Regions from separate parts of the Acidovorax sp. FG60 genome, predicted to be linked through region 2. Evidence: riboswitches for the same ligand, from Rfam matches in the RefSeq annotation. Region 2 holds a riboswitch; the other holds the start of a gene.

Region 1 (8,879 bases), on a different contig from region 2:
GTTCTACAACGGCGCCCTGGGTGGCGAGCGCGAGTCGATTGAAGCCGTGCAGCTGGGCACGCAAGAGCTGGCCTTCAGCTCCACCGGCCCCGTGCCCAACTTTGTGCCCGAAGCGCGCATCTTTGACGTGCCCTTCCTGTTCCGCGACAAGGCCCATGCGCGTGCGGTGCTGGATGGCCCCATCGGCCAGGAGATGCTGACCAAGTTCGATAGCAAGGGCTTCAAGGCCCTGGCCTGGGCCGAGAACGGCTTTCGCCACATGACGAACAGCAAGCGCTCGGTGAACACGCCTGAAGACCTCAAGGGCCTGAAGATGCGCACCATGGAAAACCCCGTGCACATCGCCGCGTACAAGGGCTTCGGCATCATCACCACGCCCATGGCCTTCCCCGAAGTGTTCACCGCCCTGCAGCAAGGCACCGTGGACGGCCAGGAGAACCCGCTGCCCGTGATCATCTCGGCCAAGTTCGACCAGGTTCAAAAGCACCTGACGCTGACCGGCCACGTGTATTCGCCTGCCATCTTCGTGATGAACAAGGCCTCGTTCGACAAGCTCTCGGCCGCCGACAAGCAGGCCTTCATCGACGCCGCCAAGGAAGGCACCAAGGCCAACCGTGCACGCGTGGATGAAGACGACGCCAAGGGCGTGGCCGACCTGCGCGCCAAAGGCATGACGGTGGTGGACAATCCGGACAAGTCCAAGTTTGTGGCGGCGCTGGCGCCTGTGAACGCCGAGTTTGAAAAACAGTTTGGCAAGGCCACCCTGGACAAGATCCGCGACGTCAAGTAGTTGCATGCGCATCAGCTACTATATTTTTAGTAGCACACAACGCCCGTAGAATAAGCGCTACGGGCGTTTTTTATCTTCAATCTGATTCTCTCCACCGAATCTTCTGAACCCATGGCGTTGTCCGCCCCATGAAAAAAGCCTTTCTGATGTTTGAACGCGGGGCCACGTTTGCAGCGTTGCTCGGCGCGTGCGCCATGCTGGTCATTGCCGCATCGCTGGGCATGTTCCAGATCGTGACCCGCTTTGTGCTGGAGCAGCCCGCCGAGTGGACTGAAGTGCTGATCCGTTTCAGCCTGATCTGGATGGTGTTCCTGGCCATCCCCAGCGCGTTCCGCCAGGGCGCGATGGTCAGCGTGGATGTGCTGTACCGCTGGAGCCCCCCGCGCGTGCGCCGGGTGCTGGACTATGTCGTGGCAGTGGCGGCGCTGGCACTGATTGGCGTGATCGTGTGGTGGGGCTGGGACTATGCCCAACGCGGCGGCGTGCAGTCGATGGCGGGGCTCGAATCCGTCTCCATGTTCTGGGCCTACGTGGCCATGCCGGTGGGTGGCGTGTTCAGCGCCATTGGCATCGTCGGCAACCTGCTAGACCCTCAACGCCTTGAGCTGGAGACCGCGCAATGACGCCCGTCATGATCACCACCATGGTGCTGTGTTTTGCACTCACTGTGTCCGTGGCCGTTTCCATCGGCCTGGCCTCCATCCTGGGCATCCAGGTAGCCAATGCCAACATGCTGATCTCTGTGAAGGAGATGTTTGGCTCCATCAACAAATTTCCGCTGGCCGCCATTCCGTTCTTCATCCTCGCGGGCAACCTGATGGAAACGGGCGGCATATCCCGCCGCCTGGTGGAGTTTGCCAAGAGCATCGTGGGCGGCGTGCAGGGTGGCCTGCCCATGACCTGCGTGCTGACCTGCATGATCTTTGCGGCCGTGTCGGGCTCGTCGGTGGCCACCACATTTGCCATTGGCGCCATCCTGATCCCCGCGCTCATCAAGCATGGCTACCCCACGAGCTACGCCGCATCCCTGCAGGCCACCAGCGCCGAGCTGGGCGTGATCATCCCGCCCTCCATCCCCATGATCCTGTATGGCGTGAGCGCCGAAGTGTCGATTGGCGAGCTGTTCATCGCCGGCTTTGGCCCGGGGCTGCTGATCAGTGGCGCGCTGATGCTTTTTGTCTGGGCGTACTGCAAGTACAAGGGCTGGGGCAAAAACGACGGCGACGGCCGCATGTCTCTTGGCAAGGCCACGCTGCAGGCGGGCTGGGCGCTGCTGATGCCGGTGATCATCCTTGGCGGCATCTACGGTGGCGTATTCACCCCCACTGAAGCATCGGCCGTGGCGGTGTTCTACGCATTGATTGTGGGGGTGGTGATATACCGCGAGATCCGGCTCAAGGACCTGTTTGCCATCCTGCGCAAATCGGCCATCTCGTCCGCAGTGATCATGTTCATCATTGCCAATGCGGGCCTGTTCGCCTTCCTCATCACCCGTGCTGGCGTGCCGGATGCCATTGGCCGCTGGCTGGAGGCGGTGCTGCAATCTCCCACCCTCTTCCTGCTCGGGGTGAACGCGGCGTTGTTCGTGATCGGCATGTTCATCGAGACCAGTGCCGCCATCATCGTTCTGGCGCCCATCCTGGCTCCCGTGGCCATCCACTTTGGTGTGGACCCGGTGCACTTTGGCCTGATCATGGTAGTGAACCTGGCCATGGGCATGATCACGCCGCCGTTTGGCGTGAACCTGTTTGCAGCCTGCACCGTGGCGCGAATATCGCTGGACCGCATCGTCGGGCACCTGATTCCGTTTGTGCTTGTCATCATGGCCTGCCTGATGGTGGTGACCTATGTGCCGCAGTTGTCGCTGGGTTTGCGCGATCTGGTCTACGCAAAGTAGTTAGAATCCCTCGGTCAGGAGAGAGTGCCAAGCCCCACAGGCCACCGCACCGCCGAAGGCGCAGGCAGCAGCCGAACGCTCAGGCAAAAGGACTGACAACCGCCCGCAGTGATGTGGGCGTTCCCTTGCTGGAGAGAGATGGCCCACCGCACCGCGTGTTGAGGCCATCCACCGAAGGAGCAAACCGCATGGCCAGCCAGGGCGCTGCGGTGAATCTCTCAGGTAAAGCGGACAGCAGGGCAAATCCCGTAGCCACCTTGTGGCTGCGGCCCTCATTTGCCCCGGAGTTCCGCCATGTCAGCCACCGCCCCCCTGCTTACCACGCCCCTGAACGCCCTGCACATCGAGCTGGGCGCCCGCATGGTGCCGTTCGCCGGCTACTCCATGCCCGTGCAATACCCCGCTGGCCTGATGGCCGAACACCAGCACACGCGCAGCGCGGCGGGCTTGTTTGACGTCTCGCACATGGGCCAGCTCAAGCTGGTCGGCTCTGACGCCGCAGCGGCGTTTGAAACCCTGATGCCGGTGGACGTGATCGACCTGCCCGTGGGCAAACAGCGCTACGGGCTGCTGCTCACCGACGAAGGCACGGTCATCGACGACCTGATGTTTTTCAACCAAGGCGTGGTGGATGGCAAGCCCACGCTGTTCGTGATCGTGAACGGTGCCTGCAAGGTGGGCGACATTGCCCATATCCAGGCGCGCATCGGCCAGCGTTGCAATGTGATCCCCATGCCCAACCACGCGCTGCTGGCGCTGCAGGGCCCGCAGGCCGTCACAGCACTTGCGCGCCTGGCGCCCGGCGTGGAAAAGCTGGTTTTCATGACGGGCGGCGATTTTTCCATTGCAGGCTGCGACTGTTTTGTGACCCGCAGCGGCTACACCGGTGAAGACGGTTTTGAAATCTCGGTGCCCGCTGCGCAGGCCGACACCCTGGCCCGCGCCCTGCTTGCTCAGCCCGAGGTCAAACCCATCGGCCTGGGCGCCCGCAACTCGCTGCGGCTCGAAGCGGGCCTGTGCCTGTATGGCAACGACATCGACACCACCACCACGCCGCCTGAAGCCGCGCTGAACTGGGCCATCCAGAAGGTGCGTCGCATGGGAGGCGCCCGCGCAGGGGGTTTCCCCGGATCAGACAAGGTGCTCGCGCAGATCGACAACCCCGCCAGCCTGCAGCGCAAGCGCGTTGGCCTCGTCGCGCTGGAGCGTGTGCCCGTGCGCGAACACACCGAATTGCAGAGCGAAGACGGCCAGAAGATTGGCGAAGTGACCAGCGGCCTGCTGGGCCCCACGGTGAACGAACCCGTGGCCATGGGCTATGTCACACCCGCCTTCGCCGCCATCGGCACGCGGGTGAACGCCATCGTGCGCGGCAAGGCCGTGCCCATGGAAGTGCGTGCCATGCCCTTTACCCCCGCGCGCTACTACCGCGGCTGACCGTCTGAAACTGCGCCAGCCCGGCTACAGTCTTGGCTGGCATCGGCACTTTTGTTTGTTTCCCCCCTTTTTTTCTGGAGCCCCCATGACCGTCAAGTTTTCCAAGGATCACGAGTGGATCGACATCTCCGACCACGAAGCCGCCACCGTGGGCATCACGGTACACGCCCAGGACGCGCTGGGCGATGTGGTGTTTGTGGACCTGCCCGAAGTCGGCAAGACCTTCACCCAAGGTGAAGTCGCCGGCGTGGTGGAGTCCGTCAAAGCCGCCGCCGACGTGTACATGCCCGTCAGCGGCGAAATCGTCGAGGTGAACGAAGCCCTGCGCGCCGACCCCTCGCTGGCCAACACCGACCCGCTGGGCGCTGGCTGGTTCTTCAAGGTCCACGTGACCGACATGATGCAATTCGACGCGCTCATGGACGAACCTGCGTACGCAGAGTTCGCCAAGAACGCCTGATCTCCGGATCTTTTGTTCCCCGAGGCCCGGCGCCCTGCCGGGCCAATGTGCCTCCTTGTTGTCCCACGCCGCCGCCGATGACCACCCTCGCCCCCCTGACCACGCTCGCAGCGCTTGAAAACGCCACCGAATTCCTGCCACGCCACATCGGCATCGATGCGGCCGATGAAGCGCACATGCTGTCGGTGATTGGCGAGGCCTCGCGCCGCGCCCTCATCGACTCCATCGTCCCGCGCTCCATTGCACGCAGCAGCGCGATGGACCTGCCCCTGCCGATCACGGAAGCGGCGGCGCTGGCCGAACTCAAGGCGATGGCATCGAAGAACCAGGTCCTGAAGAGCTTCATCGGCCAGGGCTACTACGGCACCCACACACCGGGCGTCATCCTGCGCAACATCCTGGAGAACCCCGCCTGGTACACGGCCTACACGCCGTACCAGGCCGAAATCTCGCAAGGCCGCATGGAGGCGCTGGTCAATTTTCAGACCATGGTCTGCGATCTGACCGGCATGCCGATTGCCAATGCGTCGATGCTGGACGAAGCCACGGCCGCCGCTGAGGCGATGACGCTGGCCAAGCGCTCCGTCAAGAGCAAGAGCAATGTGTTTGTGGTGGCCGGTGATGCCCACCCGCAAACCATCGAAGTGATCCAGACCCGTGCCAAGCCCCTCAATATCGAAGTGGTGCTGGCCAACTCCGCCGCCGAATGGGATGCAGCGCTGAATGGCGAGTATTTCGCCGTGCTGGCCCAGTACCCTGCCACCAGCGGCCGCATTGACGACCTGCGCGCTGATGTGGAGAAGGCGCATGCCAAACAGGCGGCCTTCATCGCAGCGGCCGACCTGCTGGCCCTCACGCTGATCACCCCGCCCGGTGAATGGGGTGCCGACATCGTCGTGGGCACCACGCAGCGCTTCGGCATGCCCATGGGCGCGGGTGGCCCGCACGCTGCCTACATGGCCTGCCGCGACGAGTTCAAGCGCAGTCTGCCCGGCCGCCTGGTGGGCGTGAGCGTGGATACACATGGCAAGCCCGCCTACCGCCTGGCCCTGCAAACGCGCGAGCAGCACATCCGCCGCGAAAAGGCCACGTCCAACATCTGCACCGCGCAGGTGTTGCCCGCCGTGATCGCCAGCATGTACGCCGTGTACCATGGCCCCGATGGGCTCAAGCGCATTGCACAGCGGGTGGCCAGCTACACCGCCATTCTGGCCAAGGGGCTCGCCCAACTGGGCGCACCGGTGCGCCCGCAGGCGTGTTTTGACACGCTGACGCTCAAAACCGATGGCGCTACTAAATCCATAGCTGCTCGCGCAGTACAGCTGGGCGCCAACCTGCGAATTTATTTCGGAAACTACCTGTGCATCTCCTTGGACGAGACCACCACGCGCGCCGACATCGAGCTGCTGTGGAAAGTCTTTGCCCAGGACGGCCAGGCGTTGCCCACGTTCGATGCTTTTGAGAAAGGCGTGGAGTTGCTGATTCCGGCCGAGCTGCGCCGCACCAGCAGCTACCTCACGCACCCGGTGTTCAACACCCACCACTCCGAAACCGGCATGCTGCGCTACATCCGCCAGCTGTCTGACAAGGACCTGGCGTTGGACCGCAGCATGATCCCGCTGGGCAGCTGCACCATGAAGCTCAATGCCACGAGCGAGATGATCCCCATCACCTGGCCCGAATTCGCCAACGTGCACCCCTTCGCACCCGCTGACCAGTTGCAAGGCTACAAGGAGCTGGACGAACAACTGCGCGCCTGGCTGTGCCAGGCCACGGGCTACGCAGGCATCAGCCTGCAGCCCAACGCCGGATCGCAAGGCGAATACGCGGGCCTGCTGGCCATCAAGGCATACCACGAGGCCCAGGGCGATAGCCACCGCAACATCTGCCTGATCCCCAGCAGCGCACACGGCACCAACCCCGCCAGCGCCCAGATGGTGGGCATGCAGGTGGTAGTGACCGCCTGCGACGCCAACGGCAACGTGGACATGGCCGACCTGCAGGCCAAGTGCGAACAGCACAGTGCCAACCTGGCCTGCATCATGATCACCTACCCCAGCACGCACGGCGTGTTCGAAACGCAGGTGAAGGAGCTGTGCGCCCTGGTGCACAGCCACGGCGGCCGGGTGTATGTGGACGGCGCCAACATGAACGCCCTGGTCGGCGTGGCCGCCCCTGGCGAGTTCGGCGGCGACGTGAGCCACCTGAATCTGCACAAGACCTTCTGCATTCCGCACGGCGGTGGCGGCCCCGGCGTAGGTCCCGTGTGTGTGGTGGCCGATCTGGTGCCCTACCTGCCTGGTCATGCTACGGCCGGTGTGGCCGGCGGCGTGGGTGCCGTGTCGGCAGCGCCTCTGGGCAATGCCGCCGTGCTGCCCATCAGCTGGATGTACTGCCGCATGATGGGCGCCGAAGGCCTGCAGGCCGCGACCGAAACCGCCATCCTCTCGGCCAACTACATCAGTGCACGCCTCAAGGATCACTACCCCACGCTGTACGCGAGTGCCAATGGCCACGTGGCGCACGAGTGCATCCTGGACCTGCGCGGCCTCAAGGACACCAGCGGCGTGATGGCTGAGGATGTCGCCAAGCGCCTGATCGACTACGGCTTCCACGCGCCCACGCTGAGCTTCCCCGTGCCCAACACGCTGATGGTGGAGCCCACCGAGAGCGAAACGCTGTTCGAGATCGACCGCTTCGTCGACGCGATGATTGCCATCCGCGAAGAGATCCGCCAGATCGAATCCGGCGCCTGGCCGCAGGACAACAACCCGCTGAAGAACGCACCCCACACGGCCGAGAGTCTGCTGGGCAGCGAATGGGCTCGCCCTTACGCCCGCGAAGCCGCCGCTTACCCGGTGGCCGCCCTGCGCCAGGCCAAGTACTGGTCTCCTGTTGGCCGCGTGGACAACGTATGGGGTGACCGCAATCTGAGCTGCAGCTGCATCCCGGTGTCTGACTACGCCTGAGACACCTGAATTGCCTGAACGCAGTGACCTCGACCACCAGCGCCTGCACTGTCTGCCAGCCGCCTGCGCTGGACGCGCTGGTCCGGTCTGAGCCTGCCCTGGCCGCTCTGTGGCAGGCCCTGCCTCGTCGTCAGTTCGGCGCAGGCACGCTGCTGCAGCCCGCGGGCGAGACCAGCACGCGCTGCTGGCAGGTGCGCAGCGGTGTGGTTCGGCTGTTCTACCTGAACGAACAAGGTACCGAACGCAACCGGTCGTTTCACGGCACCGGCAGCTGGGTGGCTGGCAACCTGCCGCCTCTGGCGCTGCCCAGCCCTTATGCCATCGAGGCCCTGGCACCCGTAGAGGCTGTGGAGCTGGCCTATGCCACCTTGCAGCAGTGGCAAAGCAGCTTTGCCCACATCGGCCCCTTGCTGGAAGAGGCCCTGGGCTATGTGTTTCAGCAGCACGCACAGCGCGAAGCCGAGTTGTTGAGCCACCCGCCCGAGGTGCGCTACCAATCTTTTCTCGCTACACACGGTGATTTGACGCCCCACCTGCCGCAGCACCATGTGGCCAGCTACCTGGGCATCTCGCCGGTATCGCTATCACGCATCCGGGCACGGCTGGGCATGCTGGAAGCGTCACGCGGCGTTTGAGAATATTCAGCGTTCCTGTGGCCACGCGCTGACCGTGCGATCCCGCCCTGGCATCACCACCTGGGGCAAATTTTCCTTGTCCATGAGGGCGTCACCTGCCACCAGCCCGTTCAGATGCAGCAGGTGCGCGGTGATGCCGTACACCTCGTCATCGGTCAGGCTCTTGGGCGCGTGCATCGGCATGCCCCGACGCACATAGTCGAACACCGTCGTGGCATAAGGCCACATCGCGCCCACCGACAACACCTGCAGCGGGTACTTGCGCACGCGCAGGGGGCGCAGCGGGTCGCTCCAGCCGATAAAACCATCTGTGCCCGCCAGCCGTGCGGCAGGCCCTTCGATGCCCTGTGCGCCGTGGCAGGCGGCACAGTGCATGGCATACAGCCGCGCGCCCTGCTCCACGCTGCCCCGGCCCGGTGGCAGATTGCGGCCGTTGGGGAAGACGGTGATGGCATAGCGATCAATGTCGGCAGGCGAGAGCGGTTGGCCTAAGCCGATGACAAGTGGCGGCGCTGCTGGTGCAGGAGCCGCAGCGGATGGCGCCTGGACCTCGCTGGCTCTGCCTGCACTCAGCAGTCCCACCACCATCGCCACGGCCACGCCCCGCCGCAGGGTGGCGCGTGCTGCGGGCAGCAACTGGCTGCACAGGTCTTCACGCATAGACGTTCTCCACGCGGCCATCGGCCTGCAC
Region 2 (8,879 bases):
GCTGGTGTGCGCTGGCGGGCAGCACCGGGCCGAACAAGGCCAGCGCCAGCAACGCGGCCGCGCCCAGCACGAGAGCTAGTTCAGCGCGGGTCGCGGGCTTGTGGCGCCGGGTGGGGAGAGAAATCAGAGAGGTCATGGTCGTCACATCCGTGGATGAGTGGGGATTGCCGCGCAGTGTGTTCAGCCGCAGTCACCCGGACACCAGAAAGTCGCTCAGAGGGCTACCAAAGCCACCTCAGGTATTGATAATTGATACCAAGGAGCCAAAACCCATGAGCACGACCGCCGACCTCGTCACCGCCCTGAAGAAGGAACTCAAGACCGCGCAGATGACCTACGCCGACCTGGCGTTGGCATTGGGCATGGCCGAGTCCAGCGTCAAGCGCATGCTGGCCAAGGGCGACATGCCGCTGTCGCGCATCGACGCCATCTGCCGCGCACTGGCGCTGGACTTTGCCGATCTGGCGCGGCGTGTGGCCGACGAACAGCCGCTGTTGAAAGAGCTGACGCAAGAGCAGGAAAAAGCCGTGGTGGGCGACAAGAAACTGCTGCTGATGGCGATTTGCGTGCTCAGCCAATGGACGCTGGAGCAGGTGACCACCGCCTACCGCCTCACCGAGGCCGAGGGCATCAAGTACCTCGTACAGCTCGACCGCATCGGCATCATCGAGCTGCGGCCACTGAACCGCTACCGCTTGAAGCTCGCCAAGACCTTTCGCTGGCGCCCACATGGCCCGGTGATGAACTACTTTCGCGACCACGCGTTGCTGGACTACTTCGCGGGCGGCTTTGACGGCGCGGGCGAAGGCGTGCTGCTGGTGCACGGCAACATCAGCCGCAGCCTGGCCCCTGCGTTCATGGAGCGCATGCAGCGCGTGGCCCAGGACTTTGCCCAGCAGCACCTGGCCGACCAGAAGCTGCCCGACCGCGAGCGCGAGGGCTACACCTTGCTGCTGGCGATGCGCAGCTGGGAGTTTGAGGCCTTTGCGTCCATGCGGCGCTGATTTACTCTTATTTTGATAGCTATCAGCGCTTTACCAAAAAGCGCCAGAGACCAAAAACACCCTGAATTTATGAGTTGAGCACAGCGCCAGCAGCTGTGCTGTGCCACCCCTGCTTGACGCAACAAACAGAAAATACTATTCTTTAAATAACAAATTTTGTTTATTTAAAGATAGTTAAATGAAAACCACCCGCCAGCAACAAGACGCCACGCGCCGCCAGATCGTGGCCAGCGCGGTGGACCTCATGACCCGCCAGGGCTTTGACGGCACGACGATGAAAGACATCGCGCGTGCAGCAGGCATTGGCGACGCCACGATCTACAAATACTTCCCCACCAAGGACCGCATCGTGCTCGGCTACCTGGACGATGTGGTCCACCAGGCGCTGGCCGAAACCCTGCAGACGCCAGGCTTCGCGGGCTATCAGCTGCAGGAAAAGCTGCAGCGCCTGACCGACGCCGTGCTGGAGCGCCTGCTGGCCGACCGCGAATTTGTGGCCCAGGTGCGCAGTCTGGCGCGGCGCTCGCCGCTGTCGATGCTGGCCGAGCCCCTGGCGGCGCGCCAGAGCCTGCGCGAGGCCGTCGCCAGCTTTCTCGAAGCGGCAGAGGCCAGTGGCGAAATCGAGCCCTGCGACTTCAAAGGCATGGCGGGTGGGCTCTACACCGACTACCTGGCCGGTGTGGTGACCTACTGGCTGGCCGACACCTCCGACGAATTTGCCGACACCACGCAGCTGGTGGACCTTTCGCTGGGTGTGCTGGTGCAGGCGCTGCGTGGCGGGCTCGTCAACCGCGCGCTGCAACTGGGCGGCTTTGTGCTGCGCAGCCAGATGGCCCGCATGGTGCAGCACAGCAGCGGCCTCATGGGGATGCTGCAGCTGGCCAAGCAGGCCATGGCCAGCGCGCCCTACAGCACTCCCCAGGCACACCAGGCCCACACGGCAAACGCCGGTTCACCCGCAGCGCCAGAGCCTTCCAAGCCGCCCCGTACGCCGCGCAAACCACGCGCAGCCAGCCCAGTCCCGCCCCCCAGCACCACCGCCAAGCCCGCCGCCGCACCACGCAAGAGGAAGTCCGCATGACCACCGCCCCCACCGTGCGCGAAACGCAGGTGCCCGCAGGCACCGCCATCCATGCCAGCTTGCCCGGCGCCCATTTTTTTGATGCCTACGAGGTGGCAGACGGCCAGCCCTCCCACACCGCCCTGCAGGCCTGGCTGGACGTGGTGGCCCGCACGCCGCGCTGGACACAAATGCTCATGACCGTGCGCAACAAGCTGGTGCGGCTGGTGGGCCTGAAGGACCTGGGGCAACTGCACGATGGGTACCCCCCCGCCAGCGGCAGATCGCTGCGCGAGGCCAGCAGCTACCGTGTGGGAGACCGCGTGGGCATCTTCCGCATCCGCCACCTGAGCGACACCGAAGTCGTGATGGGCCAGGACGACAGGCACCTCGACGTGCAGGTTGCACTGACCAAGCACTGCGGACGGACCCAGACCTCTGGGCCGCCGACCATGGTGCTCAGCACCGTGGTGCACATCCACAACACGCTCGGGCATGCCTACATGGCGGTGGTGACCCCCTTTCACCGCCGCATTGCACGGGCCATGGTGCAACGCCTGGCAGACCATGGCACGCACTGAACCGCCGCGCACCGGCCGCCTGGCGCGCGGCACCATCACGGGCATCGCTGCCGCGCGCATCGGGATGGCCCAGCTGGGGCACCGCGTGCGCACGCCATCTGCCCAAGCGCAGGCCGACCACGAAGCCGCCCTCGGCCGCATTCTCTTTGGCGCGCTGGGCCAGTTGCGGGGCTCGGCGCTCAAGGTGTCGCAGTTGCTCAGCATGCACCCCGGCCTGCTGCCCGACGGTGTGCGGCAAGAGCTGGCGCGCGCCCACCACCAGGCCCCGCCACTCAACCGCGCGCTGGTGGGCCGCGTGTTCCGCCAAGCTTTCGGGCAGGAGCCCGAGGCATTGTTTGAACACTTCGAACCCACCGCCTTCGCCGCCGCCAGCCTGGGCCAGGTGCACCGCGCGCAGCTGGCAGGCCACGGCACGGTGGCCGTGAAGGTGCAGTACCCCGGCATCGCCGCCACCATCACCAGCGACATGCAGCTCATGCGCGCCGCGCTGCGCGCCCTGGCCCATACCGACATGCCGCTGCCCGCCAACACCGTGGTGGACAGCGTGATGACCGAGATCGAGGCCACGCTGCTGCGCGAGGTGGATTACCTGCAGGAGGCCGAACAACTGCAGTGGTTCGCAGAGCACGCGGCGCTGCCGGGCGTGGTGCTGGCCCAGCCCATCCTGTCGCATACCCGGGCCCAGGTGCTCACACAGCAGTTTCTGCCGGGCCAGCATCTGCAGGACTGGCTGGCCTCGCAGCCCACGCAGGCGCAGCGCGACTGTGCCGGACAGCACCTGTGGGACTGGTTCATGCACTGCCTCTTTGTGCTGGGCCGAGTGCACGCCGATCCGCACCCGGGTAATTTTCTGTTCGCACCCGATGGCACCGTGGGCGTGCTGGACTTTGGCTGCACGCGCAGCCTGTCGGAGCACTTTCGCACCCAGGTGACAAAAGCATGGTCCGCCCTGCTGAGGCCTGCCACCGACCCACAGCGAGACGCGCTGGTGCTGCAGGCTTACCAGGCACTCGGACTCGTCAACGCCCGCCTCACCGTGCCTGCCTACACCGCCGAACTCGCGCCCGCACTGGCTGACATGCAGGCCTGGCAGATGGAGCCCTTCACGCAACCGATTTTCGATTTTGGCGTCAAGACGCCGCCACCCATCACGGCCGGACGGCACCAGCGCATGCTGGGCGAGCACCTGGTGCAGGTGCCCGGCGAGATGCCCGCGTTCGAGCGCATGTGGATGGGCCTCATGCACCTGCTTACGGGGCTGGGCGCGCGTGTCCACACGCATTGCCCCGCCCTTCTTCCTTCATAGGACCCCACCCACATGACCTCCCTGACCTCCCCCTCCCCTCGCTCTACGGCCATACCGCTTCGCAACCGCTGGAAGGGCCAGTGGATGCTGGCCGTGGCGGTGCTGCACACGCTGTATGCGGCCGTCGTGTTTCCGACCCAGCTGCAAGAGATCGTGCAGCGCGGCGTTTTCAACAGCGTACAAAAAGACCCGGCCGTGGGCGCCGTGGTCTGGTTTGTACTGTTCGGCGTGTTGTTCGCGTTGCTGGGCTGGGCCATCCTGCTGGCCGAACGCAACGCTGCCCTGACGCCCGTTCCTTTGCGCGGGCTGGGTGCCGGGTTGCTGGCACTCACGGTGCTGGGCATTGTGCTCATGCCTTCCTCCGGTTTCTGGCTGGCGCTGCCGCCCGCGCTCGCCCTGTGCTGGCCCCAAAGCGCTGAAGGCGAAAAAGGCGGTTGATGCGCTGCGTCTGCACCTTCCACGGCCATCCTGATTGAACTAGAAACTGTCCATGAATACTGCGCTGGTACTGGCAGCCGGGGGCCTCGCCCTGGTGGGTGTTGCGCACTCGGTGCTGGGTGAATTGCTGGTGTTTCGCGCCCTGCGCACAGAGGGCATCGTGCCCACCGGCGGACGGCCCGTGCTGCGGGAGTGGCAGGTGCGCATTCTGTGGGGCACCTGGCACCTGGCCACCGTGCTGGGCTGGGCCCTGAGCGCCTTGATGTGGCGCCTGGGGACCGCGCCCGTGGACGCGGACCTGGGAGCCTGGGTGGCCGATGTGGCCGGGGTCGCCACGCTGGCCAGCGGCGTGCTGGTGTTCTATGCCACTGAGGGCCGACACCCTGCCTGGTTTGCCCTGCTCGTGGTGGCGGCGCTGGTGTGGTGGCGCTGAAGGGCCGCACTACGTTCACGTGGGTGGGCAGCTTGCCGGAAGTGTGAGAAAAATCACGGAAACCGCGGCTGCTCCTGCTGCAGGAAACACAACTTCACAAGACTTCGCAATTCGCCTACACCGGCTTGACGCAGCATCTGCACCATGAAGTCTCCGGTTCCGCAAGGAATCATTCTGAGGAGATCACCATGGCCCGCAATGCACTCGCCGCTGTTTCCATCGCCTTGCTGTCTCTGGGCGCCGCAACGGTGGCGCAGGCACAGACCAGCGCCACCGTTGTCATCCAGTCGGGGCAGCCCCACCACTACCAGGCGCCAGCGCCCATGGTGGTGCAATACGGCCCACCACCGCCCCCCCGCCATGAAGTGGCGCCCCGCCCTCGGCACAACATGGTGTGGGTGCCCGGCTATTGGGATTGGCGCGGCCACCGCCATGTCTGGGTCCAGGGCCACTGGGTGAAGGCGCGCCCTGGTTACTACTACCGCGAGCCGCGCTGGGTGGAACACGGCGGCCGGTGGGACCTGCGCCCCGGCCGCTGGGACCGTGATGGCGACGGCATCCCCAACCGCTATGACCGTGACCGCGATGGTGATGGTGTTCCCAACCGCTACGACCGCGATCACCACGACCGAGACCGCGATGGCGTGTCCAACCGCTACGACCGCGACCGTGACGGAGACGGCGTTCCCAATCGGCACGACCGCCGCCCGGACAACCCCTACCGCAATTGAACGATTGAACAGCTGAAGGAGCGCGGAGGCTCGCGAGCCCCCGCGCCCACTCCCCCCTTTGGCCTACGCCCGCCCCCGCTGAGCACCTACGTGGCGCCGCGCACCAGGCCGCCACCATGCAAAGACCGATTCCGCCAGGAATCACCCCGGAGACCACCATGACCCGCCAAACACTGACCGCAGCCGCCATCGCCCTGACGGCACTGCTGCCCCTCGTACCGACACACGCGGCCATTCAAGGCACCGTCGTCATTCAGTCCGACCAGCCACAGCGTGGGTACCAGCCTACGCAGACCTACCAGGTGATTCCCGCGCCCCCACCCCCACGGTACGAAGCCGTGCCGCGCCCACGCCGTGGCCAGGTGTGGGAACAAGGCCATTGGGAATGGCGCGGCAACCGCCACCGCTGGGTGAAGGGCCACTGGGTACAAGCGCGCAGCGGCTACCAGTACCGGCAGCCCCAATGGGTGGAGCGCGATGGCCGCTGGGAAATGCAGCGGGGCCGCTGGGACAGTGACGGTGACGGCATTGCCGACCGCAACGACCGGGACCGCGATGGCGATGGCATCTCCAACCGCAATGACCGTGATCGCGACGGTGACGGCGTGTCCAACCGCCGCGACAGCCAGCCGGACAACCCGCGCCGCAACTGATCTGCCGCGTTCCACGATCCTCGTAACGGTTCAGTCGAATTTCACCTCGGCGCGACCGACACCAGGGAAGTCGGCAACCACCACCGTGCCCGGTGCCACCATCACGGTGCCGGTGCACGACCCGGTGGTCACCCACTGCCCTGCGCGCAGCCCTCCCAGGCTGCGCGCGCCTTCGTTGGCCAGCCACACCAGCAGCCGCAGAGGGTCGCCCGCCGGGTTGGCCCAGGTGGCGTGCTGCACGGCCACCGATCCGTTCACCGACAGGCTGACCCCTTCCACCAGGGGCTGCACCGAAGCCACGTCGGTCAAACCCGAACCCACGATCAGCGCCCCATGGCAGGCCTGGTCGGCCAGGCGACTCCAATCCCCTTGTTGTGCCCAGGCGGCAAAGCGCGTGTCGCACACCTCAATGGCGGCACGCACCGACACCATGGCGGCCAGCACCTCGGCCGCGCTGTAGGGCGTGGCGCGTGCGGGCAGGTCTGCGCCCAGTTCGTACACCAGCTCCGCCTCCACCCCCATAACGGCAAAGCCTGTGGCCGACAAGTTGACCTCCTGGCCAGGCTGCTCCACCCACACCGAGTCGCGGGTCAGCGCCGCACGCGCGGGTTGGGCCTGGGGCGACGCGGCGCCCACCTTCCAGCCCACAATTTCGCCCCGCTCACGCACTACGGCGTCCTGCACGGCGTAGGCCTCGGCCGCATCGCGAGGGCGCAATGCAGCGGGCAGATCCAGCGGCCGGGGCGTGCGTCCCTGGCGCGCCATGGTGATCACGGCGGCGCTGGCGAAGGGGTCAAAGGCGGTATCGGGCATGGGAAAAGCGTCCTGGGGTGGGTCAAATCGCCGGATTATGGCGACTCCATGTCGCCGCCAGCATCAGCAACGATTGCCGCCCATTAGCCGCCCCAAACACCCCACCGCCGCCCGCACCCTCCTAGAATGGCCCCCGCAGGAGAGCACGGCAGGCCACAAGGCCCACCGCTGCACCGAAGGCGCAAACTCCCATACACGCTCAGGTCCCGTACTGCACCATTTATCAAAGCCGTCTGGAGAGCCGCCCCAACCTGTCAGCAGCGTTGTGGCGCACCGAAGGAGCAAACCGCGCGCCATGTGGGCTGGGTGGTGAATCTCTCAGGTACCAAGGACAGGGGGAGCGGCAGCTTGGCGGACGCGCGCTGGCTGCTTGCTATTGAATCAATAGCTGCCAACGCAAATCCATCAAGCGCTGAACCCTTAAAAGGCTCAAAAATGCGCGTGATCGTTTTGGGCGCCGGCTTGCTCGGCGTGACTTCGGCTTATTTCCTGCAACAACTTGGCCATGAGGTCACGGTCATCGACCGCCAGGGTGCGCCCGGCGCCGAGACCAGCTTTGCCAACGGCGGCCAGATCTCGGTGAGCCACGCCGAGCCCTGGGCCAACCCCAGCGCGCCGCTCAAGGTGCTGCAGTGGTTGGGCAAGGAGGATGCGCCCCTGCTGTTCCGCATCCGCGCCGACATGCGCCAGTGGCTGTGGGGCCTGTCCTTTTTGCGTAACTGCACGCCAGCGCGCACGCGCCACAACATCGAGCAAATCGTGCGCCTGGGCACCTACAGCCGCGACACGCTGCAGCAGCTGCGCGCGGCCACCGGCATCCAGTACGACCAGCGCACGCAGGGCATCCTGCACTTCTATACCAACGCCAAGGAGTTCGACGGTGCCCTGGCCCCTGCCGAGCAGATGCGCGCGCTGGGCTGCGAGCGGCAGGTGATCAGCGCCGACGAAGCCGTGCGCATCGAGCCCGCCCTGGCCCATATCCGCCCGCAGCTGGCAGGCGCCACCTACACGGCCGAGGACGAATCGGGCGATGCCAACCAGTTCACACGCGAGCTGGCCAAGCTGTGTGAAGCGGCGGGCGTGCAGTTCCGCATGGGCCACCACATCACCGCACTGCGCGAGGCAGGCGGCCGCATCGACCACGTGGAAGTGACCAATGCCGAAGGCCGCTTCGAGCGCGTGCGCGGCGATGCGTTTGTGCTGGCCATGGGCTCGTTCAGCCCGCTGCTGGCGCAGCCGCTGGGCATCCACCTGCCGATCTACCCGGCCAAGGGCTACTCGGTGACGATGCCGGTGAAAGACGCCAGCAAGGCGCACCAGGTGAGCCTGACAGACGACGAGTTCAAGCTCGTGTTCTCGCGCTACACCAGCGAACGCGGCGGTGATCGCCTGCGCATTGCAGGCACGGCCGAGCTGAACGGCTACGACCGCCACCTGAACCAGGTGCGCTGCGAGGCCATCGTGCGGCGTGTGGAACAGCTCTTCCCTGGCGCGGGCGAGGCGAGCCAGGCCCAGTTCTGGAGTGGCCTGCGCCCCGCCACGCCCAGCAACGTGCCGCTAATCGGCAAAACGAAGGTGGGCAACCTGTTCCTCAACACCGGCCACGGCACGCTGGGCTGGACGCATGCCTGCGGCTCGGGCAAGGCCCTGGCAGACATCGTGAGCGGCCGCGTGCCCGAGGTGGACTTTGCGTTCCAGGGGTTGCAGGGGCGCGCGGCGGGCGCGGCGCTGGTGCCGTCGCGCACGGCGGCCTGAAGCAGCGCGCGATTGCAGCGAGGCAACGCTGCTGCAACCGCCGCGAGAGGCCGCGCCTACTTGGCCGCGCCCGTGGCGTGCGCCACGAATTGCGCCACGGCCAAC

The links. A riboswitch is a leader RNA that binds a small molecule or an ion and turns the genes downstream of it on or off. The one in region 2 is predicted to bind glycine.
Region 1: it holds a riboswitch for glycine, as region 2 does, so the genes downstream of both, gcvT (glycine cleavage system aminomethyltransferase GcvT) here and ACODS0_RS09660 (D-amino acid dehydrogenase) in region 2, are expected to answer to the same signal.

The regions. Positions count from the first base shown of each region.
Region 1 covers NZ_JBMDJC010000017.1:72,515-81,393, reverse strand. Annotated here, with positions in the region: gene ACODS0_RS21250 (TRAP transporter substrate-binding protein) at 1-790, shown strand, start outside; gene ACODS0_RS21245 (TRAP transporter small permease) at 919-1,413, shown strand; gene ACODS0_RS21240 (TRAP transporter large permease) at 1,410-2,687, shown strand; glycine riboswitch at 2,693-2,792, shown strand; glycine riboswitch at 2,806-2,932, shown strand; gene gcvT (glycine cleavage system aminomethyltransferase GcvT) at 2,982-4,124, shown strand; gene gcvH (glycine cleavage system protein GcvH) at 4,210-4,584, shown strand; gene gcvP (aminomethyl-transferring glycine dehydrogenase) at 4,662-7,553, shown strand; gene ACODS0_RS21220 (Crp/Fnr family transcriptional regulator) at 7,577-8,188, shown strand; gene ACODS0_RS21215 (c-type cytochrome) at 8,195-8,848, opposite strand; gene soxC (sulfite dehydrogenase) at 8,841-8,879, opposite strand, start outside.
Region 2 covers NZ_JBMDJC010000005.1:136,769-145,647, reverse strand. Annotated here, with positions in the region: gene ACODS0_RS09710 (hypothetical protein) at 1-136, opposite strand, end outside; gene ACODS0_RS09705 (helix-turn-helix domain-containing protein) at 273-1,004, shown strand; gene ACODS0_RS09700 (TetR/AcrR family transcriptional regulator) at 1,183-2,085, shown strand; gene ACODS0_RS09695 (DUF2867 domain-containing protein) at 2,082-2,645, shown strand; gene ACODS0_RS09690 (ABC1 kinase family protein) at 2,632-3,951, shown strand; gene ACODS0_RS09685 (DUF6463 family protein) at 3,964-4,389, shown strand; gene ACODS0_RS09680 (hypothetical protein) at 4,442-4,822, shown strand; gene ACODS0_RS09675 (YXWGXW repeat-containing protein) at 5,011-5,553, shown strand; gene ACODS0_RS09670 (YXWGXW repeat-containing protein) at 5,712-6,206, shown strand; gene ACODS0_RS09665 (2-keto-4-pentenoate hydratase) at 6,237-7,019, opposite strand; glycine riboswitch at 7,243-7,364, shown strand; gene ACODS0_RS09660 (D-amino acid dehydrogenase) at 7,455-8,774, shown strand; gene sorU (SorU family sulfite dehydrogenase c-type cytochrome subunit) at 8,831-8,879, opposite strand, start outside.